2 regions of the Enterobacter ludwigii genome follow, and region 2 is predicted to be linked to the other one. Evidence: predicted binding sites of a transcription regulator. Region 2 holds the regulator's gene; the other holds the start of a gene.
What was found. Region 2 encodes PurR, which represses purine synthesis genes. Its sites were predicted from a motif close to CANGCAAACGTTTGCNTG; they were not measured.
Positions count from the first base shown of each region.

Region 1: a site for PurR is predicted at 4,867-4,884, ahead of pyrC (dihydroorotase). Genes of this name have one in related genera too.

Region 1 is NZ_CP017279.1:927,481-943,685, forward strand. It holds gene trhO (oxygen-dependent tRNA uridine(34) hydroxylase TrhO) at 1-84, shown strand, start outside; gene BH714_RS04340 (YceI family protein) at 126-704, opposite strand; gene BH714_RS04345 (cytochrome b) at 706-1,272, opposite strand; gene BH714_RS04355 (DUF2770 family protein) at 1,501-1,614, opposite strand; gene solA (N-methyl-L-tryptophan oxidase) at 1,674-2,792, opposite strand; gene bssS (biofilm formation regulator BssS) at 2,909-3,163, opposite strand; gene dinI (DNA damage-inducible protein I) at 3,437-3,682, opposite strand; gene pyrC (dihydroorotase) at 3,757-4,803, opposite strand; gene BH714_RS04380 (lipoprotein) at 4,930-5,490, opposite strand; gene mdtH (multidrug efflux MFS transporter MdtH) at 5,615-6,823, opposite strand; gene rimJ (ribosomal protein S5-alanine N-acetyltransferase) at 7,060-7,644, shown strand; gene BH714_RS04395 (YceH family protein) at 7,654-8,304, shown strand; gene BH714_RS04400 (Gfo/Idh/MocA family protein) at 8,307-9,230, shown strand; gene murJ (murein biosynthesis integral membrane protein MurJ) at 9,422-10,957, shown strand; gene flgN (flagella biosynthesis chaperone FlgN) at 11,017-11,442, opposite strand; gene flgM (flagellar biosynthesis anti-sigma factor FlgM) at 11,447-11,740, opposite strand; gene flgA (flagellar basal body P-ring formation chaperone FlgA) at 11,834-12,493, opposite strand; gene flgB (flagellar basal body rod protein FlgB) at 12,651-13,067, shown strand; gene flgC (flagellar basal body rod protein FlgC) at 13,071-13,475, shown strand; gene flgD (flagellar hook assembly protein FlgD) at 13,487-14,197, shown strand; gene flgE (flagellar hook protein FlgE) at 14,224-15,432, shown strand; gene BH714_RS04445 (flagellar basal body rod protein FlgF) at 15,453-16,205, shown strand, end outside.
Region 2 is NZ_CP017279.1:1,208,608-1,224,812, reverse strand. It holds gene BH714_RS05870 (FUSC family protein) at 1-912, shown strand, start outside; gene sodC (superoxide dismutase [Cu-Zn] SodC) at 891-1,409, opposite strand; gene BH714_RS05860 (aldo/keto reductase) at 1,489-2,385, opposite strand; gene BH714_RS05855 (DUF1289 domain-containing protein) at 2,434-2,673, opposite strand; gene eptA (phosphoethanolamine transferase EptA) at 2,823-4,448, shown strand; gene BH714_RS05845 (TetR/AcrR family transcriptional regulator) at 4,490-5,089, shown strand; gene nemA (alkene reductase) at 5,143-6,240, shown strand; gene gloA (lactoylglutathione lyase) at 6,341-6,748, shown strand; gene rnt (ribonuclease T) at 6,845-7,495, shown strand; gene grxD (monothiol glutaredoxin 4) at 7,541-7,888, opposite strand; gene BH714_RS05820 (C40 family peptidase) at 8,228-9,001, shown strand; gene sodB (superoxide dismutase [Fe]) at 9,124-9,705, shown strand; gene BH714_RS05810 (MFS transporter) at 9,744-10,910, opposite strand; gene cydH (cytochrome bd-I oxidase subunit CydH) at 11,074-11,163, opposite strand; gene purR (HTH-type transcriptional repressor PurR) at 11,461-12,486, shown strand; gene punR (DNA-binding transcriptional activator PunR) at 12,503-13,414, opposite strand; gene punC (purine nucleoside transporter PunC) at 13,529-14,728, shown strand; gene cfa (cyclopropane fatty acyl phospholipid synthase) at 15,028-16,176, shown strand; gene BH714_RS05780 (riboflavin synthase) at 16,205-16,205, opposite strand, start outside.

The DNA.
Region 1 (16,205 bases), 280 kb from region 2:
GCAGGACGGGAAAATGGTAACAAGATTTTTAATAAATCCCGTGGACGTCTGAACACCAAACTGGGTATTCCCGACCCTGAATAAGGCTGATGCCCGGCAGCGTGAAAGCCTGCCGGGCGTCGTTATTATGACTTCTGCTGAACGCCTTCAACGGAAATAATCAGTTCGACATCCTGAGAAGCAGGGCCCAAATCGGTAGTAATATTAAAGTCTTTCAGGTGAATTTTACCTGCGGCTTCAAATCCGGCACGTTTACCCCCCCACGGATCGTCACCCTGGCCCATTAATTTTGCATTCAGCGTAACCGGTTTTGTCACGCCGTTGAGCGTCAGGTTGCCGGTAATATCCAGCTTATCGCCATCTTTTTTCACTTCCGTGGAGGTGAAGGTGGCCTGCGGGAATTTAGACACGTTCAGGAATTCCGCACTGCGCAAATGTTTATCGCGTTCTGCATGATTGGTGTCGACGCTGTTGGTATTAATGGTCACGTTGACTTTATCGGCGGCAGGATTTTTTTCGTCAAAGCTGAATGTGCCGTCAAAATCATTAAAGGTGCCATACAGCCAGCTATACCCGAGATGCTGAATACGGAAATTGACGAAAGCATGTTGGCCCTCTTTATCAATTTTATAGTCAGCAGCAACGGCTGAGCCGGTGGTAAATAACAGAGAACCCAGTGCGATACCCAGCAGGTGTTTTTTCATTTTAAGCTCCAGAGTCAACTGACGAGCGGCCAAGCATGCGCTTTAGCGTATCGTCTTTATCGATGAAATGATGTTTAAGGGCGGCAAGCCCGTGCAGCACGGACAGGATAACCACGCTCCATGCCAGCCAGAGGTGAATCACCCCGGCAATATCGGCCTGTGATCCCGCATCGGCAAGCGTTGCCGGGACATCAAAAATGCCAAAAACGCTTATCGGTTTACCCTCTGCTGTCGAGATGAGATAGCCGCTGATCAGAAGAGCGAAGAGCAGCGCATAAAGCGTAATATGCGCGGCAACAGCGCTGATACGGGTAAATTTACTGTGGGTCTTTGGCGCGGCAGGCGGCGGTGAAATGTGTCGCCAGATCACGCGAATAACCAGCCCCATCATCAGCAGCACGCCGATGCTCTTATGCAGCTCCGGGGCCTGGTGATACCAGCCATCGTAATAGCTGAGCGTCACCATCCAGAGGCCAAGTCCGAACATGGCATAGACCGCAATAGCAAATATCCAGTGCAAGCTTATGGATATTATTCCATAGCGCCGGGAGGTGTTACGCAATTGCATCAGGATTACCATTATCAAATAAACAGAGCAGTAAAAATGAACGGGAAGGAATGATATTGCAACTGAAATAAGTCGATATTGATTTTTATTTTATTTATTTCAGCGGTTTTGAAAATGATCCGCAAAGGTAATTCAATGTCTTCGTGCAAGATTTAACAAAGGGCTAATTGAGGAATTGTTCTAACTTAAGTAAATATAAAGTAATGTCAATAAATGTCAGGCAGGCTTTCAGTAAAATACAATGTAAATAAAATCAATGATGGCCAGCAGCGCCCACAATAAGATATAGAGCATCAAATGCTCACGAATATTATTGATGAGAAAACCCACAACTTTGCGCATAGCGCCCCGCAAACCGTAACAAAAAGACGGGCTCCGGAACGTCCGAAGCCCGTGGTGGATTATCCGTTAAAACGTGAAAGAGAGAAGGGCGTCAGATCAAACTGCGGTGTAATACCCTGGGCAAACTGCGCGGCAATTTCACCCAGCACCGACGCGTACTTAAAGCCATGACCGCTCAGACCGGTGATGAGCAATGTGTTCTCATGCCCGGGCAGCGTATCGATAATAAAGTCTTCGTCCGGCGTGTTGTCGTAGGTACATGCCGCGCCATAGAGTAAGCCACCGACGCCCGGCAGAATATTTCGCAGGAACGAGAAAGCTTCAGAGCCATCCTGTGGGTAGGCGCCAAACGGTTTACGTTCTTCAGGAGAGGAGATAATTTGTCCTCCATTGTGTTTCCCGATTTTGAGCGCGTCTTTATCCGAAGGGAAGCCGTAGAACTGATCGCCGTTGGGTAACTCGCCGGTGAACGCCGGGAATTTATTCTGCGTACTGTAACGGCCATCAGACTGGAACCAGGAGAAGACCTTGCGCACCGGCTGTACGGGCAGGTCTGGCAGCAGACGGGTTACCCAGGTACCGGCACTGATGAGCAATCGGGAGGCCGTGTACTCTCCGTCCAGGGTTGTCACCGTGACACCGTCAGCATCATGTTTAATGGCCTCGACCGGGCAATTGAAAAGCTGGGCGCAGCCTGCTTTCGCGGCCAGCGCTATCCAGGTTTTTATTGCTGTTTCGCAATGCAACACCCCAGAATGGGCTTCAAAGAGACCAACATAATCGTCCGGGACGGTGATTTCCGGCCAGCGTGACATGATCCCCGCCGCGTCGAGCTTCTCAACGTCCAGGTTAAATGTCTTCGCGCTGCGTTCGACGCTGGCGAGAAAATCAGAGCGGGCAGGACCAAGGTTAATGATGCCCGTGCGTTCGAAAATGCGTTCCTCAGTCTGTTTAGCCAGTTCGTCCCAGAGCGCTTGCGCGCGAAGTACCAGCGGGACATAGCGCTCGCCTTCACCATAGGCATGACGAATGAGGCGAGTATCGCCATGATGGCTTCCCTCTGAATGAGGGGGAAGATGGGCATCTATCATCAGAACCTTGAGGCCAGCCTGAGTGGCATAATATCCGGCGGCAGAACCAACGGAGCCGCTACCAATAATAATCAGATCATATTTCATGGGCATCTCTTAAACTAACGCTTTGTTAGCAGAGTAATTAACATCGGGGGCTTATACAAGGGAGAAATAAATAAGGCACCCCGAGGGTGCCTGTAGAGTGAAAAGTGGGCTAAACGCTAATGCCGTTTATACTCATTTTCCTGGTAGTCGCCAGATTCTATTTTTGCGATGCCTGCTTCCAAAATAGAAATAAACTGACGGGCGACGTCTGTCGTAAGCCACAGCGTCTGTCCAACTTCCGCTTCTTCACGGTTCAGCTGATTTGGGGTCTGGTAGTGCAAACGCAGCATCAGTGCATCGTAGCTGTCTACGGTACTGATATCCCAGCCAACGAGTGGGTGGGTCTGGATGACTTCGCTATTCTTTTCCATTATAACCCCCATAATGCGTGTTAGAAGACAACGACTTCGAGGTTCAATGCATGTTTTTCTGAAGCAACTTCAGTATACAAGTAATAAGGGTTCCTAAGGGAAAAATAAACAGCTAGCAACACATTTTTCTGCTTTTTAGGATTGTTCGAACAATAAAACACCATGTTGTTCACGATTTTTAAAGAAGTTGCCGAATTAATTTGAACTTTCTGGATTTTCAGGCGAAAAAAAAGCCGGGGCGACCCGGCAAAAAAACACAATGAGGGAGCAGTGTTAATCTGTGATGAACCAGTCGTCGGCGCTTTCCCACGTTTCCTGCAGGATTTGGGTGATACGCGCTTTATCTTCTTTCGCGCCGCCAATGACGGAGAGGTTGTTTGCGGCCGCGTAACGCACCGTTACGGCACCGTCGTTTTCGGGAAAGGTGTTGTTAATACGACGGGATAATTCGCCTGCAAGCGCATCAAGCGCGCCGGCAGGCAGAACGGTAGTTTTGGCTATGGTGACTTCAATACGCATAAATGCCCCCTGTGTAATATACTGTTTATTTATACAGGTATATTATCGGTTTGACAACAAGGGGCACTGATTTTTTAGCGTTTTACCGTCCAGCGAACGGTTTCACCTGCCAGGAATGGGATCAGCGTGTCATCGGTCAGTGGAATGGCTTCCTCAACCTGGCTCTCTTTACGTTCCAGCTCAATGAAGGTCTCATTGACCGGCAACCCATAAAAACGGGGGCCATTGAGTGAGCAGAACGCCTCGAAATGCGGCAGGGCATTCATCTCTTCAAACACGGTTGCATAGCTGGCGAGAGCGGTTGGGGCATTAAAGCAGCCCGCACAGCCGCAGCTTGCTTCTTTGCGATGACGCGCATGAGGTGCGGAATCCGTGCCCAGAAACGCGCGGGAGAAACCGCTGGCAACCAGTTCGCGCAGCGCCTGCTGGTGAATGTTACGCTTGAGGATCGGCAGGCAGTACAGATGTGGACGTACACCGCCAACCAGCATGTGGTTACGGTTAAACATCAAATGCTGTGGCGTGATGGTGGCGGCGATAAGCTCGTTACCGTCGCGGACATACTCAGCGGCATCTTTGGTGGTGATGTGCTCGAAGACCACTTTGAGCGCGGGAAGGCGCTGACGCAGGGGCTCCATCACGGTGTCGATAAAACGGGCTTCACGGTCAAAGATGTCGATCTCGGCATGCGTGACTTCACCGTGAACCAGCAGCGGCATACCCAGTTTCTGCATGCGCTCCAGCACCGGCATGATGGCATCAATGCTGGTAACGCCGTGGCTGGAGTTGGTGGTGGCATTGGCCGGGTAAAGTTTCGCAGCGGTGAATACGCCTTCGTTAAACCCGCGCTCCACTTCGTTTGGATCCAGGGAATCGGTCAGGTAGCAGGTCATCAGCGGGGTGAAATCATGGCCCGCCGGGACGGCATCCAGAATGCGCTGGCGATACGCCATTGCGGCATCGACGGTGGTGACTGGTGGCACCAGGTTAGGCATGACAATCGCGCGGCCATAAATTTCGCTGGTATAAGGCACGACGGTTTTGAGCATATCGCCATCGCGCAGATGGATATGCCAGTCGTCAGGGCGGCGGATTTTAAGAACCTGGGGTTGTGCAGTCATGGAAGCTCCGGCTTGTCAGGAATCAGTCATTCGGATGGCTGTTTATGCCGGACACAAATCATAAGCGGAAACGTTTTCGTTTGCACACTTTTCCGTAAAAAAAAGGGCGCCTCGGCGCCCTACGGATTAATCAGTAAAGGGAATAATGATTTCTCCCGGTTTCACCTCTATCCCTTTAGCATACTTTTTCGCAAGCGCTTCACCCTTGCTCTTGTCTTCACTTAAGACATAGGCTGGCTGCTGATTAAAATAGTTACGCAGAGACTGATTCAGATAAGGCATCAGGGTTTGCAGCACAGATTTCATCTTGTCCGGCGTGACTTCCGCATCGACAACTTCCATCTCCTGCAGGTAAATAGCCCCTTTCTCTTTGTTAAAGACCGGCAGCGCTTTCAGCTTCAGCTTGATATTGGCTTTCTGGTTGCCGAAGAGGGAGGTCATATCGAGGTTTGCATCCCCGTTCAGCGTCACTTTGTTTGGCTCTTCACGTCCTATCTGGCTGGTCAGGTTACTGAGGACGATATGCGCATCTGCAAGCCCGGGCACGCCGATGTCTTTTGAAAAGTTGTTATGTTTTTCCAGCGCCTGATTAATTTCCTGTTCACTGACGGTGTATTGCGTAAGCTGGTTACAGCCCACCAGCAGACCGCTGACAATGAATGCAGCGGCAATGACAATTTTCTTCATAGTGTTCCTCAACGAAAAATCGGCGCTTCTGTCCTGTTACGTCAGTATGTCAGTGTGAAATGGCAGAAACCAGCAGAAAAAACTGAGAAGTGAGGCGGGAGGGACCTCCCGCCAGAGGGAAGGGCTACGCGCCCGGTTCGAGCATGCCGCTTGCGCTGCGCTTCTGGCTGAACTGCCACCAGAGGGCCAGCAGCGTCATAAAGCCCACCGCGCCGAGCATCATCCACGGCAGTTCCGGTTGATTCAGCGCTTTGCCTGCATCAAACAGCCAGCCGCCGCCGGCGTAACCCAAAGCCCCACCAAAGGCCAGACCGAGTCGGCTGAACCCCATATAGCTGCCGCGGGCACGCGCATCTGCAAGCGAGGCGCTCAGCGTCTCACGAGCCGGCTCGGCGATGATAGAGCCGATATAGAAGGTGCAAATCAGCGTAAACAGCTGCTGGAGAGAATTCACCAGACCGATGGGCATCATGCTCAGCGTCATTAAAAACAGCCCGGCCATCAGACGATGCTCCAGGCGAAAACGCCGTTCACTCCAGCGGGCAATCGGATAGAGCAGCGTCAGCGAAAGCGCGGCTTCGATGGCGTACATCCATTTCACGGCGGCCGGGGTTCCCGCAATATCATTGACCATGATAGGCAGCATCAGCATCACCTGCACGGCAAGCATGTAGTAACCCGTCAGGGTCAATACGTAGGTGACAAAACGTTTGTCGTGCAGGACGCGGCCCAGCCCTTCGCGTACCGGCGCTTTCACCGTTGACAATTTCCATGCTGGCAGATACAGGCCATTAAAGAGGGCGCACAGAATAAAGAGCACCGCGCCAGCCGCGCAGACCAGACGGAAATCGTACTGCAGCAACCAGCTCCCCAGAAGCGCGCCAATTACCGCGCCCGCGCTGTCCTGCATCATCAAAATCGAGAAGAAACGTCCGCGGTGCTGCGGGCGAATTAACTTCACCACCAGCGCGGTGCGCGGCGGGTCAAACAGGGTTCCGCCGATCCCGGAGAGAAAGCAGGAGAACCACAGAAGCCAGGGCTCATGGGCAACCGCCATCGTGGCAAAGCCTGCCGCACGAAGCAGCATACCGGTCACAATCATCGGTTTCGCGCCAAAGCGGTCAGCAATGGCACCGCCAAACACCCCAAGGCCTTGCTGGACAAACTGGCGTAAACCCAGCGCGATGCCAACCATCAGCGCCGCCCAGCCCATTTGATCGACAAAGCGGATCGAGATAAGAGGAAACACGACAAAAAAGCCGAGCACGACCAGCATGTTATCGACTAGCAGGAAATATTTACCCAGGCTCCTCGCCTGTGATACGCGGGACATTTTCCCTCCAGGGAAAACAGGATGGTGAGCACGCTAACATTCTGCGGGGTTACTGCGCGTTTTCCCACCCCTGGGCGTGACAATATTTTTTTATCAAAAGAGCGCTTTGATAGAGAGTTCTCATCGAAAAATGTGAAAAGAGGTCAAAATGGTATGTCACTGTTTTCACAGACGGCGCAGGCACAGGTATAGTAAAGCTAATGGGTCAGCAGAAGTGACGGGAAGGAGTGGTATCGATGTTTGGCTATCGCAGTAATGTGCCAAAAGTGCGTCTGACAACGGACAGGCTGGTCGTTCGTCTGGTGCATGAGCGTGATGCCTGGCGTCTGGCGGATTATTACGCCGAGAATCGCCAGTTTTTAAAACCCTGGGAACCCGTTCGGGATGAGAGCCATTGTTACCCATCCGGCTGGCAGGCGCGCCTCAGTATGATTGCGGAATTTCATAAGCAGGGAAGTGCGTTTTATTTTGCGCTGCTGGATCCCGAAGAAAAAGAGATTATCGGCATCGCCAACTTTTCAAACGTCGTGCGCGGATCGTTTCACGCCTGCTACCTCGGCTACTCCATCGGTCAGAAATGGCAGGGGCAGGGGCTGATGTATGAAGCATTAACGGTGGCGATCCGTTATATGCAACGCACGCAACATATCCATCGTATTATGGCGAACTATATGCCGCATAATCAGCGCAGCGGTAATTTGCTGGCGCGTTTAGGGTTTGAGAAAGAGGGTTACGCCAAAGACTATCTGCTGATAGATGGAGAATGGCGCGACCATGTCCTCACTGCATTAACCACCCGGGACTGGACAGCGGGTCGCTAAGGAGAAGAGATGAAATATCAGTTAAGCGGTGCAGAAGCGCGCGTCGTCGGATGCCTGCTGGAAAAACAGGTCACGACGCCGGAGCAATATCCGCTCTCTGTCAACGCCGTCATGATGGCCTGCAACCAAAAGACCAACCGCGAGCCGGTAATGAACCTCAGCGAGCATGACGTTCAGGATGTGCTGGATGAACTGGTGAAACGCCATTATCTGCGCACCGTCAGCGGCTTCGGAAACCGCGTCACCAAGTACGAACAACGTTTTTGTAATTCCGAATTCGGCGACCTGAAGTTGAGCGCCGCGGAAGTGGCGGTGATCACGACCCTTTTACTGCGCGGGGCACAAACTCCCGGCGAGCTGCGCACACGGGCTTCCCGTATGCATGAGTTTGCGGATATGCAGGAAGTGGAACAAACCCTGGAAGGGCTTGCAACCCGCGAGGATGGCCCTTACGTGGTGCGTCTGGCACGCGAACCGGGCAAGCGTGAGAGCCGCTATATGCATCTCTTCAGTGGCGAGGTGGATACCGCGACGCTGGCAACGGAACAAGAGTCCACTGTTGTCAGCGGCAACCTGACGGCGCGCGTGGATGCGCTGGAAGAGGAGGTCGCTGGGCTGAAGCAGCGCCTGGACGCACTGCTGGCACATTTGGGAGATTAACAGTGAAAAAATTACGTGTAGGCGTGGTGGGGCTTGGCGGTATTGCGCAGAAAGCCTGGTTACCGGTATTAGGCGCGGCAACGGACTGGACGCTTCAGGGCGCGTGGTCACCTACCCGCGAGAAGGCTGAACGCATCTGCGCAACCTGGCGGATACCATACGCCGCTTCGCTGTCTGATCTTGCCCGCGAGTGCGATGCGGTATTTGTGCATACCTCAACGGCAACGCACTATCAGGTGGTCAGCGAACTGCTGAATGCCGGTGTTCACGTCTGTGTGGATAAGCCCCTGGCGGAGAACGTTCAGGATGCCGAGCGACTGATAGAGCTGGCGGCACGCAAGAACCTGACGCTGATGGTGGGCTTTAACCGCCGCTTCGCTCCGCTTTATCAGCAACTGAAGGCACAGCCGGGCGCGCTGGCCTCTCTGAGGATGGATAAACACCGTACCGACAGCGTCGGGCCAAACGATCTGCGCTTTACGCTTCTCGATGATTATCTGCACGTGGTGGACACGGCGCTCTGGCTGACAAACGGCCAGGCTCAGCTGAAAAGCGGGACCCTGATGACCAACGATCTGGGCGAGATGGTCTACGCCGAGCACCACTTTGCGCTGGAACATCTGCAGGTGACCACCACCATGCATCGTCGTGCGGGCAGTCAGCGGGAGTTCGTCCAGGCCGTCACTGACGGTGCGCTGTATGACATCACCGACATGCGGGAGTGGCGTGAAGAGAAGGGCAACGGTGTGGTCACGCTTCCGGCGCCGGGCTGGCAGAGCACTCTGGAGCAACGCGGCTTCGCGGGATGCGCCCGTCACTTCATTAGCTGCGTGCAAAATCAGACGGTTCCGGAAACCGCCGGTGAACAGGCCATCATGGCGCAACGCATCGTGGAACGACTCTGGCGAGAGGCCATGAGTGAATAACCCTCTGTAACATCTGCCGATAGTAATTCCCTTAAATCCGGGTAGACTAAGCGCCGATTGTTGGTTTCGCCGGGAGGCTTTTCGCCTACCCGGCCTGCAAATCCGAAGGCCTGCGCAAGCGCAACGCCGTCGGGCATTCATTACGCCTGCTCTGCAGGCGTTTTGCCGTATGGTTGTGGAAATTCACATTAATGAACTTATTAAAATCGCTGGCAGCCGTCAGCTCGATGACCATGTTTTCTCGCGTACTGGGTTTTGCGCGCGATGCCATTGTGGCAAGGGTTTTTGGTGCTGGGATGGCAACGGACGCCTTTTTCGTCGCGTTCAAACTGCCGAATTTATTGCGCCGTATTTTTGCTGAGGGGGCTTTCTCGCAGGCCTTCGTTCCAATTCTGGCGGAATATAAAAGCAAGCAGGGCGAAGATGCTACGCGGGTGTTTGTCGCCTACGTCTCCGGGCTGCTGACGCTGGCGCTGGCTATTGTGACAGTTCTGGGGATGCTGGCTGCGCCCTGGGTGATTATGGTGACCGCGCCGGGGTTTGCCGACACCGCTGATAAATTTGCGCTCACCACCCAGCTGCTGCGCATTACCTTTCCTTATATCCTGTTGATCTCACTGGCCTCGCTGGTGGGGGCAATCCTCAATACCTGGAACCGCTTCTCCGTTCCGGCGTTTGCGCCGACGTTTTTGAATGTCAGCATGATTGGCTTTGCCCTGTTTGCCGCACCGCATTTCAACCCGCCGGTACTGGCGCTGGCCTGGGCGGTGACCGTGGGTGGCGTCCTGCAGCTGGCATATCAGCTGCCGCATCTGAAGAAAATTGGCATGCTGGTTCTGCCGCGCATTAATTTCCGTGATGCCGGCGCAATGCGCGTCATGAAGCAGATGGGACCTGCAATCCTCGGGGTTTCTGTCAGCCAGATCTCACTTATCATCAATACCATCTTTGCGTCTTTCCTGGTGTCCGGTTCGGTCTCCTGGATGTACTACGCTGACCGTCTGATGGAGTTTCCTTCTGGCGTACTGGGCGTCGCGCTGGGGACGATTCTGCTGCCGTCGCTCTCTAAAAGCTTTGCCAGCGGCAACCATGATGAGTATTGCCGCCTGATGGACTGGGGCTTACGCCTCTGTTTCCTGCTGGCACTGCCAAGCGCGGTGGCGCTGGGGATCCTCGCGAAACCGCTGACCGTCTCGCTATTCCAGTACGGTAAATTTTCAGCCCATGATGCGTCCATGACTCAGCAGGCGCTGGTGGCGTACTCGGTGGGATTGATGGGGCTGATTGTTGTTAAAGTGCTGGCACCAGGGTTCTACTCCCGTCAGAACATTAAAACCCCGGTGAAGATTGCCCTGGTGACGCTGGTGATGACCCAGTTGATGAACCTGGCGTTTATTGGCCCGCTGAAGCACGCGGGTCTGGCTCTGTCTATTGGTCTGGCGGCCTGTCTGAATGCCGGGCTGTTGTACTGGCAGCTGCGTAAGCAGGATATCTTCACGCCGCAGCCGGGCTGGGCGAGTTTCCTTGTGCGACTGGTTATCGCGGTGCTGGTGATGGCAGCGGCGTTGCTCGGCATGATGCACGTGATGCCGGAGTGGTCGCTCGGCACCATGCCTTATCGTCTGCTGCGACTGATGGCCGTGGTGGGTGTTGGGGTTGTGGCTTACTTTGCCACCCTCGCCGTGTTGGGCTTCAAAGTGAAAGAGTTTGCCCGCCGTACGGCATAAACGCCAAAAGGGGAGTTCACCTTATGGTGCTCCCCACTGCTTGATTTGTCGCTTATGCTTCAAATCGAAATCTTTTTCCCGCCCGTAATACGTGCCGTCGCTGTCTGGCCATCCGCACCGTACAGCCCGGTTTCTTTATGCGGTTTTAACACCTCAAGCGCTTGCTGATTACGCTCTATCTGACCTTCAAGCAGCCAGCCGTTATGCTGGTTGAGATCGCGAAGGTGCTGGGTTTTTTCTGTAATAGTCTGCCAGCGCTCAACGATATCGTCGTTAGCACTGCGCTTAGGATCCTGCTCAGCGCGACGTTGCTGCTCAAGGTAATCCAGCGTCGCCAGAAGCGAGCTTTTGTCTTCAGTAATACGCTGCAACGCGCTGCCGTTGATGTGACCGGAAGAGAGGTGCTGTTGCTCAGCGTCCATTACCGTTTTCAGGTCGTTCAGGACAACCGTCATTTGATCCAGTATTTCTGACAGTCGACTCATACGGTTAGTTACTCTGTAAGAAACTCTGCGCTTCCTGAATCAGGGCGTCAGCAATTTTGCTGGTGTCCATTTTCAGCTCGCCGTTACGAATAGCCGTTTTCAGCGCTTCAACGCGTTCCATGTTGATATCGTTGCCGCCTGGCTGCATCAGTTTTGCCTGGGCATCGCTCAGGGTTACGCTGGTGCTGTTAGACGTTGACGGTTTTTCCAGACGCGTTTTCTGCGGCGTAGCGTCATTCGTTTCGCGAGGTTGTACAGCGCTTACCGGCTTCAGGGCTGATGTACGATCAATGCTCATAGTGTTGTCCTCATCGAGGGTTCGCGGCGTTGGCGCCTGACATCATCAATAGTTGAATATTTATCGGCAGCTGCAGCGAAATCTTTAAAAAGATTATAGGTTAATCAGAATATTCCCATCAGAATCGACGGTTCCGCTAACCACCTGCCCTGAAGACATTCTGACGCGGGCATTTTGCGCTACCGCGGCATTGTTTAACGCTTTCCCTTCACTGTTGATACTGAAGCCATCTCCATTGGCCACCACCATCACCTGCTGACCCGCCTTGACGCGCCACGCCTGGCGCAGCATAGACAGCTGTATCGGCTGGCCTGGTGCGACATCACGCAGGCTGACGGCGTCCTGCGCCTGGTTAATTTCAAGCATTGCCCGTGGCGGCAGCTGATCCAGACGGCCACGTTTCAACGTCACGCTATTGGCCTGCAGTGCGGTACCCCGGGCAATGGGGACAGCGGCGACAACATAATTGCCTGTCGCCTGGACTGCAACCTGTAAATACCGTTTTTCGTTGGCGCAGCGTGCCAGCACGTTCACGTTTCCCCACAGTCTGGTGGTGCCGGTCACGGTAAATGACGGCTGCTCACAGGATGGATAAAGATTGGGTGGCGTGCGTACCGTGACGACAACTTCATCGCTAAAGCCCGCCAGCTTCTGGGCAAAAAAGGTGTTTAGCTGATCCTGTAAACCATCCGCCTGCACCAGGGGGCTAAAAAGCAAGAAAGTTGCCATCAGGCCACGTTTTAACGTTTGCATCGCAAGTTCCACCGTTTCCAGAATTGAGTGAATTCTACCTGCAGTGGTTTTTCATCAACGCAATAAATAGCGACGCATTTTGCGCTTATTCCGTCGATAAGGCGGATGGGTTGAGATTTAAGCTGTGAACTGAAATTTTGCCATCAGCGGAGGAGACATGCTCGATAAACTCGACGCCGCGTTACGTTTTCAGCAGGAAGCGCTCAATTTACGTGCCCAGCGGCAGGAAATTTTAGCCGCCAATATCGCTAACGCCGATACGCCAGGGTATCAGGCGCGCGATATTGATTTTTCCAGTGAGCTTAAAAAAGTGATGGAGCGTGGACGCGCAGAAGGGAGCGGTGTCGCGCTCGCGCTGACCTCCTCACGCCATATTCCCGCTCAGACGATGACCGCACCAACGACCGATTTGCTTTATCGCATTCCCGACCAGCCTTCACTCGACGGTAACACCGTGGACATGGACCGGGAGCGTACACAGTTTGCCGATAACAGCCTGAAGTACCAGACAGGCCTGACCGTTCTCGGCGGACAAATCAAAGGCATGATGAACGTCCTGCAGGGGGGCAACTGATAAATGGCCTTGCTGAATATTTTTGATATCGCCGGCTCGGCACTTACCGCTCAGTCCAAACGTCTGAACGTAGCCGCCAGTAACCTGGCGAACGCCGACAGCGTGACCGGACCAGACGGTCAGCCTTATCGTGCGAAACAGGTCGTCTTTCAGGTCGATGCGGCGCCAGGTGCGGCCACCGGCGGTGTGAAAGTCTCTGATGTGGTTGAGAGCCAGGCACCGGACAAGCTGGTGTATGAGCCTGGCAACCCGCTGGCGGATGCGAACGGTTACGTAAAAATGCCTAACGTGGATGTGGTGGGTGAGATGGTGAACTCCATGTCGGCGTCACGCAGTTACCAGGCAAACGTCGAAGTGCTTAATACCGTGAAGAGCATGATGCTCAAAACACTCACTCTCGGCCAGTAAAGGAGACATGCATGTCCATCGCCGTAAATGTGAATGATCCCACGAACTCAGGTGTTAATGGCGCCAAAAGTTCGACGGGTTCCAACGCCCTGACGGGCAGTAACGCGTCCGATCTGCAGAGCAGCTTTCTGACGCTGCTGGTGGCGCAGCTGAAGAACCAGGATCCCACCAATCCGATGCAGAACAACGAGCTGACCACGCAACTGGCACAGATCAGTACCGTCAGCGGCATTGAAAAACTCAACACCACCCTTGGCTCCGTTTCCGGTCAGATTGACAACAGCCAGTCTCTGCAGGCTGCGAATCTGATTGGTCATGGGGTGATGATCCCGGGGACCACGATCCTTGCCGGCACCAGCACTACCGAGGGGACGTCAACCACGACCACCACGCCGTTTGGCGTTGAGCTGCAGCAGCCGGCTGACAAAGTGACTGCGACGATCAGCGATGCGAGCGGGGCAGTGGTACGCACCATTGACATTGGTGAGCTGAAGGCAGGCGTACACACCTTTACCTGGGACGGCAGCCTGACCGACGGCACGAAAGCACCAAACGGTTCTTACAAAGTGGCGATCAGCGCCAGCAACGGAACCACCCAACTGGTGGCACAGCCGCTGCAGTTCGCGCTGGTTCAGGGCGTGATTAAAGGCGCTGGCGGTAACAAACTGGATTTGGGTACCTCAGGTACCACCACGCTCGACGAAGTTCGGCAGATTATCTAAGCCTTAACACTTATCAGGAGTAAGTCATGGCCTTTTCTCAAGCGGTCAGCGGCCTGAATGCTGCGGCCACCAACCTGGATGTCATTGGCAACAACATCGCCAACTCCGCGACCTATGGTTTTAAATCCGGTTCTGCCTCATTTGCAGATATGTTTGCCGGTTCCAAAGTGGGTCTGGGCGTGAAAGTTGCGGGCATCACTCAGGACTTTACCGACGGTACGACGACCAACACCGGTCGTGGTCTGGACGTCGCCATCAGCCAGAACGGTTTCTTCCGTATGGTCGATTCCAACGGCTCTGTGTTCTACAGCCGTAACGGTCAGTTCAAACTGGACGAAAACCGTAACCTGGTGAACATGCAGGGTCTGCAATTAACCGGTTATCCTGTTGCGGGTACCCCGCCAACGGTTCAGACCGGCGCTAACCCGCAGGCGATCAATATCCCAACGACCTTGATGGCGGCGAAATCCACCACCACCGCGTCCCAGCAGATCAACCTGAACTCCACTGACACCGCGCCAACCACGGCCTTTGATCCGACCAACCCTGATAGCTACAACAAAAAAGGGACGGTGACGGTCTTTGACAGCCAGGGTAATGCGCACAACATGAACCTGTTTTACGTTAAAGACGCGACTCCGGCAAACTCCTGGAAAGTCTATGCCCAGGACGGCAGCGTTGCAGGAAGCACGCCATCCCTGGCGACTACGCTGACCTTCAATACCAGCGGCGTACTGACCGGCGGCGGCAGCATCAATATCACTACCGGCACCGTTCCAGGTGCAACGCCAGCCACGTTTGCGATGAGCTTCGCCAATTCCATGCAGCAGAACACCGGCGCCAATAACATCGTGGCAACCAACCAGAACGGTTACAAACCGGGTGACCTGGTGAGCTACCAGATCAACGACGACGGCACCGTGGTGGGTAACTACTCCAACGAACAGACCCAGGCCCTGGGCCAGATCGTGCTGGCTAACTTCGCCAACAACGAAGGTCTGAAGTCTGAAGGCGATAACGTCTGGTCTGCCACCCAGTCTTCTGGCGTGGCGCTGCTGGGTACCGCGGGCTCCGGTAACTTCGGTACGCTGACCAACGGTGCGCTGGAGGCGTCTAACGTGGATCTGAGTAAAGAACTGGTGAACATGATCGTCGCGCAACGTAACTATCAGTCGAACGCGCAGACCATCAAAACCCAGGATCAGATCCTCAACACGCTGGTTAACCTGCGTTAAGCGGCTGACAGGAAAGCGCAATGGATCACGCAATATATACCGCGATGGGCGCGGCAAGCCAGACGCTCAATCAGCAGGCTGTTACTGCCAGCAACCTGGCAAACGCCTCTACACCGGGCTTTCGTGCGCAGCTTAATGCGCTGCGTGCGGTCCCGGTGGAAGGGCTCTCCCTGCCGACGCGTACGCTGGTCACGGCCTCTACGCCGGGTGCGGATATGACGCCAGGGCAGATGGATTATACCTCACGCCCGCTGGACGTTGCCCTGCAACAGGACGGCTGGCTGGCGGTGCAGACCGCTGACGGCGGTGAAGGATATACCCGTAACGGTAACATCCAGGTGAGTGCCACGGGCCAGCTGACGATTCAGGGTCATCCGGTAATGGGTGAAGCGGGTCCGCTGACGGTGCCGGAAGGGTCTGAGCTGACTATCGCGGCCGACGGGACCATTTCGGCATTGAACCCGGGCGATCCGGCCAATACCGTTGCGCCCGTCGGGCGTCTGAAGCTGGTGAAGGCGGAAGGCAAAGAGGTGCAGCGTGGTGATGACGGGATGTTCCGTCTGACCCAGGCGACCCAGGCCACTCGGGGTGCCACGTTACAGGCCGATCCGAGCATCCGCGTGATGTCCGGCGTTCTGGAAGGCAGTAACGTCAAGCCGGTCGAAGCGATGACCGACATGATCGCCAGTGCCCGTCGTTTTGAAATGCAGATGAAGATTATCAGCAGCGTTGATGAAAACGCGGGCAAGGCTAACCAACTTCTGGCTATGAGT
Region 2 (16,205 bases):
GGCGCGTGGAGTATCACCACCCAGTGGGAGTCAGGCCCTGCGGCCCTGACGCTTGCTGCTATCAGCTGCGTGCTGTACTCCGTCGCCGCGTCACCGTTCAACTCCCTCACGCTGCTGCTACGCACCCTGGTGCTGCTTTCGCTGTTTAGTTTTGCCGTGAAGTTTGGGTTGATGGTGCAGATAAGAGACCTGTGGCAGTTCCTTCTGTTCCTGTTCCCGCTGTTAACCACCATGCAGTTGCTGAAGCTGCAAATGCCCAAACTCGCGGGGCTGTGGGGACAGCTGATTGTATTTATGGGCTCGTTTATCTCCGTCACTAACCCGCCGGTTTATGACTACGCCGATTTTCTCAATGATAATCTGGCGAAGATCCTTGGCGTTGGGCTGGCGTGGCTGGCATTTGCGGTGTTACGTCCGGGTTCAGATGCGCGCAAGAGTCGCCGGCATATCCGCGAGTTACGCAGAGGTTTTGTCGACCAGTTGAGTCGAAAACCGCATTTACGTGAAAGTGAGTATGAATCGCTGGTCTATCACTATGTCAGCCAGCTCAATAACAGCCAGGACTCCCTTTCGCGCCGCTGGCTGTTGCGCTGGGGCGTGGTGCTGTTGAACTGCTCTCACGTGGTCTGGCAACTTAGGGCATGGGAAACACGGTCCGACCCGCTGTCGCAGGTTCGTGATGTCTGCATCACCCTGCTACGCGATGTCATGAGCGAACGCGGTGTCCAGCAGCGTCCACTGGAAACCACGCTTGCCGAACTTCAGCGAATTTGCGATACCCTTGCGCACCACCACTCGCCTGCAGCACGAGATTTAGCCTCGATAATCTGGCGCCTGCACTGCTCGCTGTCGCAGCTGGAACAGGCACCGGCTCCGGGTACAATTGGGGATCACATCACCCCGCAGGCATAGCGAGCCCCGCCACCGCCAAGCGGTTTTGGCTGATCGGACATATTGTCGCCGCCGACATGGATCATCAGCGCCTTGCCTTTCACTTCATCCAGCTTTTTCAGCCGCGGCGCGACGACGGGATCCGTGGCTTTGCCGTCGTTATTCACCACCAGCACCGGCAAATCGCCCAGATGTCCCATACCGTCAGGACCTTCATGTTTACCGGTATGTTGTGGGTCGAGGTGGCCGCCTGCCGCCTCCGCAGCCGAGGCTTTACCCTCTTTTAATGCGGGCTGACAGCTACCGTTGGCATGGACATGGAAACCATGTTCGCCAGGAGGAAGGGCTTTGAGATTGGGCGCGAATTCCAGTCCCTTGTCGGTTTCAGTGATTTTCACCGTGCCGATGGACTGACCTACACCCTGAGAGGTGACGAGATTCATTTCCACTTCATCACTGGCCGCCTGCGCACCTGCACAGACCACCAGCGTGACGAGAGCCAGAGTAAAACGCTTCATATGACCTCCACGGGTTGTTTTTTGCCCCTTAAGTTTATACCAGGGGCAAAGATTTCACCGGAAAGTCACGTTTTACCGGTTACGGGACGTCGTAACCCAGCGCCGCTTTGCGGATGCGGAACCACTGCTGACGGGTCATCTGCAACTCTTCCGCGGCAATGGCGGCGCGTACGCGTTCAATTTTGCCCGAGCCAATGATTGGCAGTGGTTTTGACGGCAGACGCAGGATCCACGCGTACACCACCTGTTCGATGCTCCCGGCATTCAGTTCGCGGGCAATGGTCTCAAGCTCAGTGCGCAGCGGCTGGAATTCATCATCATTAAACAGACGTCCGCCGCCCAGACACGACCACGCCATCGGTCGGATACGCAATTGCTGAAGCTGATCGAGCGTGCCATCCAGCAGCAGCGGCTGATGAACCGGAGAAATTTCAACCTGGTTGGTGGCCAGGGTAAACGGCAGACGAGACTGCAGCAGCGCAAACTGTGCAGGGGTAAAGTTTGATACGCCGAAATGACGCACTTTGCCGCTTTGATGCAGATTCAGAAACGCTTCGGCCACCTCATCGGCATCCATCAACGGATCGGGGCGGTGGATCAGTAGCAGATCGATATGATCGGTCGCCAGGTTAACCAGCGACTGTTCGGCGCTCTTAATGATGTGCGCGCTGTCGGTAATGTAATGGCCGAGAGCATGTTCCGGTTTTGCCGTCGTGGCAATCCCGCATTTGGTGACGATCTCCATGCGTTCGCGTAACGCAGGAACCAACTTGAGTGCCTCGCCGAACGCGGCTTCACACTGATAGCCACCGTAAATATCAGCGTGATCGACCGTGGTGATCCCTAAGTCGAGATGCTCTTCAATAAAGCTTGCCAGCTGGAGGGGGGACATATTCCAGTCCATCAGGCGCCAGTAGCCCATCACAAAGCGGGAGAATTCTGGCCCCTGGGGGGCAAGGGTAATTCGCTGAACCATAACATTTTCCTCAAGGACGTGATGTCATGAGTATACGCAATTACCGTGTTAAAACAGTGAAGGTTGCTGGGGTTCTTCGGTGTCACCGGCTTTGTTTGCGCGTATTTTGCGCAGAAGTCGCTGTCGACAGAGACGGAGCACCTCCTGTTTCTGCGTGTCGCTGAAGTGTTGCCAGTTAAAACGCTCATCGCGCGTGCGCATGCAGCCACGGCAATATCCGCGTTCATCCACCTGACAAATACCCCGGCACGGGCTCTGGATGGGGAAAAACTCCAGTTGCTCTGCCACACTCACCTCCCGATAACGACTATCACCTACAGTGAAGACGCTAAACGTCCCGCGTGCAAGGGCTTTACCACAGTTTTGTGGCATTAAGGTTTCACTAATCTTCGTTCTCTATACTCGCCCCATCATTAAAATTGCAGGTTTTCTGATCGATGTGGCTAATCAAAAAGTTACAATGTAACGATATAAAATTTACTCTGGGCTGTGCACTTTTCTTTACCGTATTAAACGCGCTGTTTATTCAGCGTAGCTGGGCTATTATCGCGCCCGCGCATATCCATGACGTCCTCTTTGCCGCGTCCGTTCCACTGGTGCTGTTTTGCGGCTGGGTCATTGTTTTTAGTCTGCTTAATATCCCGTTTATCCGTAAGCCGCTGCTGATTGTCTTGACCGTCGGATGCGCCGCCGCGACTTACTTTATGTATACCTACGGCGCGGTTATCGATCAGAACATGATTGTTAACGTGTTCGAAACCAACTCTCAGGAAGCCACTGCCCTGGTGACGCCGCAGATGATCCTGTGGATTGTCGTTGCCGGTCTTGTTCCGTCCGTGGTGCTGGCCATGATCCGCATTCGCACCGGGAAATGGTGGTACGCCCTGCTGACCCGTTTTGCCGCAATGCTCGGCGCCCTGCTGGTTATCATCCTCATCGCCGCCCTGTTTTATAAAGACTACGCGTCGCTGTTTCGCAATAACAAAAGCATCGTCAAAATGGTGACCCCCGCAAACTATGTCAGCGCGATGGTCAAATACAGCAAAATGCGCTGGTTTGCAGGCGATCAAACGCTGGTCCGGATCGGTGAAGATGCCCATAAAGGGCCGCTGATTGCAGGCCAACAAAAGAAAACCGTGCTGGTGCTGGTCATCGGCGAAGCGTCACGCGCCGCGAACTACTCCTTGAATGGCTACGGGCGTGAAACAAACCCCGAGCTGAAAAAGCAGGATGTGATTAACTTCCCGCAGGCCTCCTCCTGCGGCACCGAAACAGCCGTTTCCGTGCCCTGCATGTTCTCCGGTATGACGCGCAGTAAATACGATGCCGACCTGGCCCATCACCAGGAAGGGTTGCTGGACGTGCTCGCCCATGCGGGGATCAATATGCTGTGGCGTGACAATGATGGCGGTTGTAAAGGCGCCTGCGATCGCGTTCCCCATACCGACATGACCCAGTGGAAACTCGATCAGTTCTGCAAAGACAACTCCTGCATTGACGATGTGAACTTCACCCGTCTGGACAATGTTCTGGATGGCCTGAAGCAGGACTCCGTACTGGTCATCCACCTGATGGGCAGCCACGGCCCGGCATACTATCGCCGTTATCCGGATAATTTCCGCAAATTTACGCCAACCTGCGATACCAATGAAATTCAGGATTGCGATCACCAGGCGCTGATGAATACCTATGACAACACCATCCTGTATACCGACAGCATGGTCAGTAAAACCATCGATGCCCTAAAAGCGCGTCAGGCGAGCATGAATACCGCCCTGATTTACCTTTCGGATCACGGGGAGTCGCTGGGCGAAAGCGGGATTTATCTGCACGGCACGCCGTATATGCTGGCCCCAGAGCAACAAACGCACATTCCGTTTATGTTCTGGTTATCACCAGACTATGCGAAAAATTTCGGCGTCAACGCGCAGTGTTTACGTGACCATGCAGCAAAAAATGCGGTTTCGCAGGACAATTTGTTCTCTACCGTATTGGGTATGATGGACATTAAATCAAAGGTTTACCAACAACAGCTGGATATTCTGAACGCATGTCGCCACTGAACACGCTTGCAATAGACCGAACGGTCTATTAGAGTGCGGCCATGAGCAGAAATACAGAACACGATACCCGAGAACATTTACTGGCGACCGGCGAGCGACTTTGCATGCATCGCGGGTTTACCGGTATGGGGTTGAGCGAGTTATTAAAAACCGCTGAGGTACCGAAGGGGTCGTTTTATCACTACTTCCGGTCCAAAGAGGCGTTTGGCGTGGCAATGCTGGAGCGGCACTATGCCAGCTACCATCAGCGCCTGGCAGCGCACTTCGCCACGGGCGAAGGTAATTATCGCGATCGTGTTCTGCACTTCTATCAGGAAACGCTGAACCAGTTCTGTCAGCAGGGCATCATCAGCGGTTGCCTGACGGTAAAACTTTCTGCCGAAGTGTGCGATCTTTCAGAAGATATGCGCACAGCAATGGATAAAGGGGCCCGCGGGGTTATCGCCCTCATGGCACAGGCGCTGGAGAAAGGCCGCGATGAAAAAACGCTGACTTTTCCCGGCGAACCTTTAACCCAGGCGCAGGTTTTATACGCCCTCTGGTTAGGCGCGAACCTGCAGGCCAAGATTTCACGCAGTGCGGTGCCGCTTGAAAGCGCACTGGCACATGTAAAAAGCAGCATTACTACGCCTCGCGTATAGCAGGCGTTTTTATTTACGTAATTACTAGACGACTGGTCTACTCAGGAGCCTTTATGTCCGCTGAAAAATTATTTACCCCCTTGAAAGTGGGTGCCGTTACCGCGCCAAACCGTGTGTTCATGGCCCCGCTTACCCGTCTGCGCAGCATTGAGCCGGGTGATATCCCTACCCCGTTGATGGGTGAATATTACCGTCAGCGCGCAAGCTCTGGCCTGATCATCACCGAGGCCACTCAGATTTCTGCTCAGGCTAAGGGTTACGCTGGCGCACCAGGTCTGCACAGCCCGGAACAGATTGCCGCGTGGAAAAAAATCACGGCTGGCGTTCACGCTGAAGAGGGTCGTATTGCCGTCCAGCTGTGGCATACCGGTCGTATCTCTCACAGCAGCATCCAGCCTGGCGCTCAGGCACCGGTTTCCGCCTCTGCCCTGAGCGCGAACACCCGCACCTCCCTGCGCGATGAAAACGGCAATGCGATCCGCGTTGATACGTCTATGCCGCGCGCTCTTGAACTGGACGAGATCCCGGGGATTGTTAACGATTTCCGCCAGGCCGTGGCGAATGCGCGTGAAGCCGGTTTCGACCTGGTTGAACTGCACTCCGCGCATGGCTATCTGCTGCACCAGTTCCTGTCACCGTCCTCTAACCATCGTACCGACCAGTACGGCGGCAGCGTTGAAAACCGTGCGCGCCTGGTGCTGGAAGTGGTGGATGCCGTATGTCAGGAGTGGAGCCCGGACCGCATTGGTATCCGCGTTTCCCCGATTGGTTCTTTCCAGAACGTTGATAACGGCCCGAACGAAGAAGCGGATGCCCTTTATCTGATTGAAGAGCTGGCAAAACGGGGTATCGCGTATCTGCATATGTCCGAGCCAGACTGGGCCGGTGGTCAACCTTACACTGAAGCCTTCCGTCAGAAAGTACGCGAACGCTTCCACGGTGTGATCATCGGTGCAGGTGCATATACCCCTGAGAAAGCTGAAGATCTGATTAGCAAAGGTTTGATCGACGCCGTTGCATTTGGTCGCGATTTTATCGCTAACCCTGATCTGGTCGCCCGTCTGCAGCAGAAAGCCGCGCTGAACCCTCAGCGTCCGGAAAGCTTCTACGGCGGCGGCGCTGAAGGTTATACCGACTACCCTACCCTGTAATCTCTTCATTGCTCATTGATAGCGGCGACCTTTCGCCGCTATACTAAAACATCGTTTCTGTTCAAATAGATATTCTATTCCATTGGTTAATGAGGAAATTATGCGCCTACTTCACACCATGCTGCGCGTTGGCGATCTGCAACGTTCTGTCGATTTCTACACTAACGTACTGGGTATGAAACTGCTGCGCACCAGCGAAAACCCGGAATATAAATACTCGCTGGCGTTTGTGGGTTACGGCCCGGAAACGGACGAAGCGGTCATCGAATTGACCTACAACTGGGGCGTGGACAGCTATGAGCTGGGCACCGCTTATGGTCATATCGCGCTGGAAGTGGACAACGCAGCCGAAGCCTGTGAACGTATTCGCAGCAACGGCGGTAACGTGACGCGCGAAGCTGGCCCGGTCAAAGGCGGCACCACCGTGATCGCGTTTGTTGAAGATCCGGACGGCTACAAAATCGAGCTGATTGAAGCCAAAGACGCTGGTCGCGGTCTGGGCAACTGATCCCGCAGGGCGCAACATGCGCCCGTACTTTTACTGCATCCCCATCCAAAATTTGCCATAATGCGCACTGCTTTTTTCCCCATGTAAGAGACCCTGATGTCCGATAACGCTCAATTTAGCGGTCTGTGCGACCGTTTTCGTGGTTTTTATCCTGTTGTGATCGATGTTGAAACAGCTGGATTTAACGCTAAAACCGATGCGCTGCTTGAAATTGCCGCCATCACGCTGAAGATGGATGAACAGGGATGGCTTACACCGGACACCACGCTGCATTTCCACGTTGAACCGTTTGAAGGGGCCAACTTACAGCCCGAGGCGTTGGCCTTTAACGGCATCGATCCGCATAACCCGCTGCGTGGTGCGGTAAGTGAATATGACGCGCTGCACGCCATTTTTAAAATGGTGCGTAAAGGTATGAAAGAGAGCAACTGCAGCCGCGCCATTATGGTGGCGCATAACGCCACGTTCGATCACACCTTTACCATGGCCGCCGCTGAGCGCGCGTCGCTCAAGCGTAACCCTTTCCACCCGTTTGTGACCTTCGATACCGCGGCACTGAGCGGTCTGGCGTTGGGACAAACGGTATTATCAAAGGCATGTATTACGGCAGGCATTGAGTTTGACGGTACGCAGGCGCATTCCGCGCTTTATGACACCGAGCGGACGGCGGAACTGTTTTGCGAAATTGTGAACCGCTGGAAGCGTCTGGGCGGCTGGCCGCTGCCTATGGGTGACAGTGAAGAATAAAAAAAAGCGACCTCATGAGGTCGCTTTTTTGTCTTCGCAGATAACTTACTCCGCGTCTGGCTCTTCCGTTTTGTACTTCGCAGCCGTTTCTTTGATCAGCTGCTGCAGTTCACCGCGCTGATACATTTCGATCAGGATATCGCAACCGCCGACCAGCTCACCGTCTACCCACAGCTGTGGGAACGTCGGCCAGTTAGCGTATTTAGGCAGCTCAGCGCGGATGTCCGGGTTCTGCAGGATATCAACGTAAGCAAAACGCTCACCACAGGCAGACAGCGCCTGAACCGCTTGCGCGGAGAAGCCACAGCTTGGCAGCTTCGGAGAACCTTTCATATACAGCAGAATCGGGTTTTCAGCGATCTGGCGCTGGATTTTTTCAATAGTGGTGCTCATGTCTTGCTTCCTTTAACTTCTGTTACGGCATTCGTCTGTCATTGTAGCGGTTCAGACTGCCATCGGAAAATAACATTTTTGTCACGTCTTTCTTATTTTACCGCGAGTGATGAAAAGTTGCATTGCAAATGGTGTTTAACCCTGCGGCACTCAGGGTTTTGTTTAGGGAGTGAACAATAGTGCGACAGATTGATGAATTTTTTTGCACTTGCTAACGAAACAGGATTGTAGATTGAAAAATGCTATTAACTTATCGGGTTTTTATAGATTAGAATCGACGGGCTTTGTAAATCATTCGCGGGTATTATTGATGACCTGCATTTATCAGGGGACTGCCCAGTGGCGCGGATAAATAAAATCTCGATCACGCTCTGTGCTTTACTGTTTACAACACTCACTTTCACGCCAGTGGCGAACGCCTCTCAACAGGCGCGGCACTCTGCTGTACAAAAAACGCATCTGGCCAAAACCACAGACCGTAAGAAAAAAACCACCAGCAAGAACGACAAGAAAAAGACCACCACCCAGACTAAAAAGACCGCCTCCAGCAAGACGAAAACAAAACCTTCCCGCACTGCCCACGCAACCAAAAGCAAAGCCTCGCAAACTGCAGCTAATCTCGTGACGGAAAAATGCATTCCCCGCAAAGGTCATAAAGCGAAATGCACGAAGGTCACGAAAATAGCGGAAGTGCATAAGGTTCGCGTGCAGAAAGCGCAAAAAACGGCGTTGAATAAACTGATGGGGCAGATCGGCAAACCCTATCGCTGGGGCGGCAGCTCACCGCGTACCGGTTTCGACTGCAGCGGCCTCGTCTATTACGCCTATAAAGATCTGGTGAAGTTCCGTATTCCACGTACCGCCAATGAGATGTATCACCTGCGCGACGCGTCACCGGTCAACCGCGGTGAACTGGAGAATGGCGATCTCGTCTTCTTCCGCACTCAGGGGCGCGGCACGGCTGACCACGTTGGCGTATATGTAGGCAACGGGAAATTTATTCAGTCCCCACGTAGCGGCCAGGACATCCAGATAACCTCTCTCAGTGAAGACTACTGGGTACGTCACTATGTCGGCGCACGCCGCGTGATGACGCCAAAAACCATTCGCTAACCCCTGCCCTGCCACAGCCGTGGCAGGGTAAGTTCCTCTTTTGCATACCCTTTCAATTTGCTATTCTGTCCCTGTTGTCTGTGTGGTTATTGGCAACATAAAAAACAATAAGGAGAGAAGCAATGTCGTTCGAATTACCTGCACTACCATATGCAAAAGACGCCCTGGCCCCGCACATTTCTGCGGAAACCCTGGAGTATCACTACGGCAAACATCACCAGACGTACGTCACCAATCTGAACAACCTGATCAAGGGCACCGATTTTGAAGGCAAAACGCTGGAAGAGATCGTCCGCAGTTCAGAGGGCGGTGTCTTTAACAATGCCGCTCAGGTGTGGAACCACACCTTCTACTGGCACTGCCTGGCACCGAATGCAGGCGGCGAACCTACGGGTGAACTGGCTGGCGCGATTAACGCGGCATTTGGTAGCTTTGCTGATTTTAAAGCGAAGTTTACGGATGCTGCAGTCAAGAACTTCGGTTCTGGCTGGACGTGGCTGGTGAAAGACGCGGATGGCAAACTGGCTATCGTTTCCACCTCGAACGCGGGTACGCCACTGACCACCAGCGCAACGCCGCTGATGACCGTGGACGTCTGGGAACACGCCTACTACATTGATTACCGTAACGCGCGCCCGAACTACCTGGAGCACTTCTGGGCACTGGTTAACTGGGCGTTTGTGGCGAAGAACTTCGCCGCGTAAGAGACACGCAGAAGGGGTTGCCCTTCTGCGTTTTTTAATTATTCAGCAGCGCACGCTGCTTCCGGCTGTTTACGGCCAGACATCATCACTAACAGCAGGCCGAGCGCGGCAATTATCGCCCCCATCACCGGCACAAAGCTGTATCCCAGGCCACCAGAAATGACGGCACCACCGGCAGCGGCACCGAGCGCATTGCCAAGGTTAAACGCGCCAATATTGACCGACGACGAGAGACCCGGTGCCTCATGGGCAACGCGCATCACGCGCATCTGCAGCGGCGGAACCACGGCAAAGGTCGCAGCCCCCCAGACAACCATCGCCATCGCCGCCCCGACCTCATTACGCGCCAGCCATGGAATGGCGATCATGATGACAATCAGCAGCGTTAAAAAGCCTTTCAGCGTCCCGCTCACGGAACGATCGGCGAATTTCCCGCCGAGATAGTTGCCTATAGAGAACCCGACACCAATCAGCACCAGCATCGCGGTCACAAAGAGAGGCGTTGCGTGGGTGATATCGTGCAACACCGGTGAAATATAGGTGTACAGGGTAAACATGGCGCCCGCCCCCAGTACGGTGGTCAACAGCGCGGAGAGCACCTGCGGGCGCATCAGTACCGACAGCTCTTTGCGGACGTCAGGACGTTCACCAGCGCTGCCTTTCGGCAAGGAGAAGTACAACGCCACCATGGCGATAACACCCAGCACGGCCGTCGCCAGGAACGACATGCGCCAGCCGATCGCCTCACCCAGCCAGGTTGCGGCAGGTACACCGCCAATGTTGGCAATCGTCAGACCCATAAACATGGTTGCCACGGCACTCGCCTGCTTGTGTTTTGGCACCACGCTTGCGGCCACAACCGATCCCAGCCCAAAGAACGCGCCGTGGTTAAGACTGGTCAGAATGCGGGACAACATCAGGGTGGTGTAATCCGGCGCAATCGCGGAGAGCACGTTGCCCAGCGTAAATATCGCCATCAGGAAAATCAGCGCATTGCGGCGCGCGCGGTGTGAAAGCAGAAGCGTCATGAGCGGTGCCCCCACCATCACGCCAATGGCGTAGGCGCTGATGAGCATCCCGGCCGCCGGGATAGAAACATCCACGCCCCGGGCGATAACAGGCAGTAACCCCATCGGGGAGAATTCAGTGGTGCCAATCCCAAAAGCGCCAATCGCCAGGGCAAGCAGGGGAAAATTGATTTTCATGCGTCAACTCCGGATGCCGTGTCATGTCGTGACACAGAACAAAGAAGCCGAAAGCATGACATCAATCACAAAAAATGAGAAGTTAACAAATTGGCAAAAGATTTTTGCCGCAGGCGTAACAATCAGGAAAACTGAGAGGGAGAGAGCTCTCCCTCCGTGTAAATCAGTGCAATGCAGCCGTCAGACCCGCCGCAACAATCAGAGCCAGTACAATAACGGTGGTCACCAGCGAAAACTTCAGATCGTAGCTCATCAATTTTTCTCCTTTTAATCTCCCCACGAAAAGTGAGCCTGCTCATTTTTACACAGTTTAGTTCAAAAATCTTCCTGGATTTAAACTGATAACCACTTTAGCTCTTCCCCTTTTCATCAAGATAGGACAAAATTCCACGCTAAATTTATTAGCGTACCGGCCATTGACCCCCTCCTGACGTCCTGTGTCGTTTTCCCGGCGTGCCGCAATTCAAGATTGCGTGATAAGGGTGAGAGAAGGCAAACGTTTACCTTCAAGTTTTTCAGGAGTTTAGGATATGGTCTGGAGTGACATTTAATGGCAACAATTAAAGACGTAGCAAAACGCGCAAACGTTTCCACTACAACCGTATCACATGTAATTAACAAAACCCGCTTTGTGGCGGAAGAGACGCGCAACGCCGTCTGGGCGGCAATCAAAGAATTACACTATTCACCGAGTGCGGTGGCGCGCAGCCTCAAAGTTAATCACACCAAATCCATTGGTTTGCTGGCAACCAGCAGTGAAGCGGCCTATTTTGCCGAGATCATTGAAGCGGTCGAGAAAAACTGCTTCCAGAAAGGCTATACCCTGATTCTGGGCAACGCGTGGAACAGCATTGAAAAACAGCGCGCTTATCTCTCCATGATGGCGCAAAAGCGTGTGGATGGCCTGCTGGTGATGTGTTCAGAGTATCCGGAGTCCGTGCTTTCCATGCTGGAAGAGTACCGCCATATTCCTATGGTGGTCATGGACTGGGGCGAAGCACGTGCAGACTTCACCGACTCCGTCATCGATAACGCGTTTGAAGGCGGCTATATGGCAGGCCGTTATCTGATTGAACGCGGTCACCGTGAGATTGGTGTGATCCCGGGTCCACTGGAGCGCAACACCGGTGCCGGACGTCTGGCCGGGTTTATGAAAGCCATGGAAGAGGCGCTGATTACCGTGCCGGAAAACTGGATCGTGCAGGGTGACTTTGAACCGGAATCCGGTTACCGCGCAATGCAGCAGATTGTCTCACAGTCGCATCGCCCGACAGCCGTTTTCTGTGGCGGTGACATTATGGCGATGGGAGCTCTCTGTGCCGCCGATGAACTGGGTCTGCGCGTGCCGCAGGACATTTCCGTGATCGGGTATGACAACGTGCGCAACGCGCGCTTCTTTACCCCGGCGCTGACCACCATCCACCAGCCAAAAGACTCGCTGGGTGAAACGGCCTTCAATATGCTGATGGACAGGATCGTCAACAAGCGTGAAGAGTCTCAGTCCATTGAAGTTCACCCGCGTCTTATCGAACGCCGTTCCGTTGCGGATGGTCCGTTCCGCGACTATCGTCGTTAATCTTTTACGGGGCCAGTTATACTGGCTCCCGTAGCCATTCCCGGTTAAGCGTCTCACTGTCTCCCAGGTAATCCAGCAGCCAGGCCATTGCGGGCGACACATCATTTTGTTGCCAGGTGAGGCAACAGGCCGCATCCGGAAAAGGATTTTCCAGCGTCAGTTCAACCCATTCACCGGTGTCGATTCGGGGCCGCGCAAAATGGCCAGGGACCATGGCAACGCACAGCCCTGCGCTGAGGCATGTTGCTGAGGATTCCCAGTCCGGCGCAACCACCCGTCGCTGGTTATCCAGCAGCCAGGTAATGCGTTTGGGCAACGAACGCGAGGTATCTTCCAGCACCAGCGAGGGCCAGTTACGGAGCGTTTCGTCGCTGAGCGGCCCGTCCAGGTCAGCCAGCGGATGATCGCTTGCCACCACACATTTCCAGCTGAGCATGCCCATGTCGCGAAAGGCAAAGCGTCCTCCAACCGGAATCGCCTGCGTGGCACCGATCGCCATCTCTGCCCTGCCATCTGCCAGCGCATCCCATACGCCGTTAAACACTTCCTGGGATACCCGCAATTCGACATCCGAGAAATGGCGATAGAAATCGACAATCATTTGCCGGGTACGTTCCGGTTTTACGATGTTATCCACGGCAATGGAAAGATGTCCTCGCCAGCCGTTAGCGATCTGCTGACACTGTTCGCGGGTGATCTGCATTTTTTTGATAACAGAACGCCCTTCTTTCAAAAACCATGCCCCGGCGGGCGTTAATTCCACATCACGGTGACGCCGTTCAAACAGCGGAACAGCCAGCCATTCCTCAAGCTGACGCACCGTATAGCTGATTGCTGAGGGGACGCGGTGCAACTCCTGCGCTGCACCGCTAAAGCTGCCGTTGCGCGCAACAGCATCGACCACTTCAAGAGAATAATCTGACCACATTTTCTGCCTGCAAAAATTTTGAATGCACTCGCCAAATATTAGCGTTTCACAACCTGCTTTGCACTCCCTACACTCTGCGCAAACATAGACCTGCCTCCCTCAGGAGAAAAAACAATGCAACCCAGGAAAGGATTTTTAGTCTGGCTCGGTGGTTTAAGCGTGCTGGGCTTTTTAGCCACTGATATGTACCTGCCTGCCTTCGCCGCAATGCAGGAAGATTTACAGACCCCGGCGGCAGCCATCAGCGCCAGCCTGAGCTTATTCCTCGCGGGCTTTGCCTTCGCGCAGCTGCTCTGGGGGCCTCTCTCTGACCGCTTTGGCCGTAAACCGGTGCTGTTGCTGGGGCTGGCTATCTTTGCCGTCGGCTGTCTGGGAATGTTATGGGTACGCGATGCAACCTGGCTGCTGGTACTGCGCTTCGTGCAGGCCGTTGGCGTCTGTGCTGCCGCGGTGACCTGGCAGGCGCTGGTCACCGACTACTATCCGGCCAACCGTATAAACCGCATTTTCGCCACCATTATGCCGCTGGTAGGGCTTTCGCCTGCCCTCGCCCCGCTGCTCGGGAGCTGGATCCTGGCGCATTTCGACTGGCAGGCCATTTTCGCTACGCTGTTTGCCATCACGCTGGTCCTGATGATCCCGGCATTCACACTCAAAGCGGCACATAAGAAAGAGACGCCTGCTGACACAACACCGGTGACCTTCACCTCTCTGCTGAGCACCAAAGCGTACCGCGGTAATGTCCTGATTTATGCCGCCTGCTCGGCGAGTTTCTTCGCGTGGCTGACCGGTTCGCCGTTCATTCTTCACGACATGGGTTACAGCCCGGCCGCCATCGGTCTGAGCTATGTCCCGCAGACCATCGCGTTTCTGGTCGGGGGTTATGGCTGTCGCGCGGCGCTGCAAAAATGGGAAGGTCAGCAGATGTTGCCCTGGCTGCTGGTGCTCTACGCGCTGAGCGTGATCGCCACCTGGGCTGTGGGCTTTATCCCGGGCGCAGGTCTGGCAGAAATTCTGATTCCCTTCTGCGTGATGGCCGTGGCGAACGGTGCGATTTACCCTATCGTCGTAGCCCAGGCGTTACGTCCGTTCCCACAGGCAACAGGTCGTGCGGCCGCGCTTCAGAATACCCTGCAGCTGGGTCTGTGCTTCCTGGCAAGCCTGGTGGTCTCTGCGCTGATTGCCACGCCGCTCCTGACCACCACCAGCGTCATGCTGGTTACGGTTGCGCTGGCCCTTCTGGGATACCGTATGCAGTCTGCGGCACAACGTGAGCAGGATGACCGCGCAGAGGTGAAAACCTCGCATGCATAATCGCGTCAGAAATTATGTTAAATATCAGTGATTAGGTTGCTAAGAATTTTCTATTGAATCACCAAATTTTGAGGCCTATACTAAATTTGGTTCGATTAAATACGATAAATATTAAGTGTTAACGGGAGCCGGAGCGCTCCCGTTTTACCATGGAAGGCATTTCGGCAAGGGTTATCTCCCTTCCTCTGTTCTACGTCGGATACTAGCCTCACGGGGAAATACCGTGAGATTTCTCACAAACCATAAAAAGCGTCTACGCTGTTTGAAGGTTCTGATCACAGTAAGGTGATGGAGAAGCTATGAGTTCATCGTGTATAGAAGAAGTCAGCGTTCCGGACGATAACTGGTCCCGGATCGTCAGTGAACTGTTAGGTCGTGCAGGCATCACTATTAATGGATCTTCGCCATCCGATCCACAGGTTAAGCATCCCGACTTTTTTAAACGCGTATTGCGAGAGGGATCGTTAGGCCTGGGGGAAAGTTATATGGACGGCTGGTGGGAGTGTGAACGGCTGGATATGTTTTTCTCCAGCGTTTTACGCGCCGGTCTGGAAAACCAGCTCCCCCGTAATCTGAAAGATACATTACGTGTCGCCTCCGCCCGGCTGTTTAATCTGCAAAGCAAAAAACGGGCGTGGATCGTCGGCAAGGAGCATTACGACCTCGGTAATGACCTGTTCAGCCGCATGCTCGATCCTTTCATGCAATATTCCTGCGCCTACTGGAAAGAGGCCTCAACCCTTGAAGAAGCACAGCAGGCTAAGCTACGTCTGATTTGTGAAAAACTGCAGCTACAGCCGGGCATGCGTGTGCTGGATATCGGCTGTGGATGGGGTGGTCTGGCCTATTTTATGGCGAAGCATTATGGTGCCAGCGTGGTCGGTGTGACCATTTCAGCTGAACAGCAAAAAATGGCACGGGAGCGCTGCCAGGGCCTTGATGTGGATATTCGCCTTCAGGATTATCGCGACCTGAACGAGCAGTTTGATCGCATAGTCTCCGTCGGCATGTTCGAACACGTGGGGCCGAAAAACTATGACACCTACTTCAGCGTGGTGGACCGTAACTTGAAACCTGACGGCATCTTCCTGCTGCACACCATTGGTTCTAAGCGCACCGACAATAACGTCGATCCGTGGATCAACAAATACATCTTTCCGAATGGCTGTTTGCCGTCCGTTCGCCAGATTGCTAACGCCAGTGAACCTCATTTCATTATGGAAGACTGGCATAACTTTGGCGCGGATTATGACACCACGTTGATGGCATGGCATTCACGTTTCCAGGAAGCCTGGCCAGAAATTGCGGACAACTATTCTGAACGGTTTAAACGGATGTTCAGCTATTATCTCAATGCCTGCGCAGGCGCCTTTCGCGCGCGTGATATTCAACTTTGGCAGGTTGTTTTCAGCCGAGGGATAGAACACGGTTTGCGGGTCGCACGCTAAAAAAAACCCCGGATATCCGGGGTTCATTT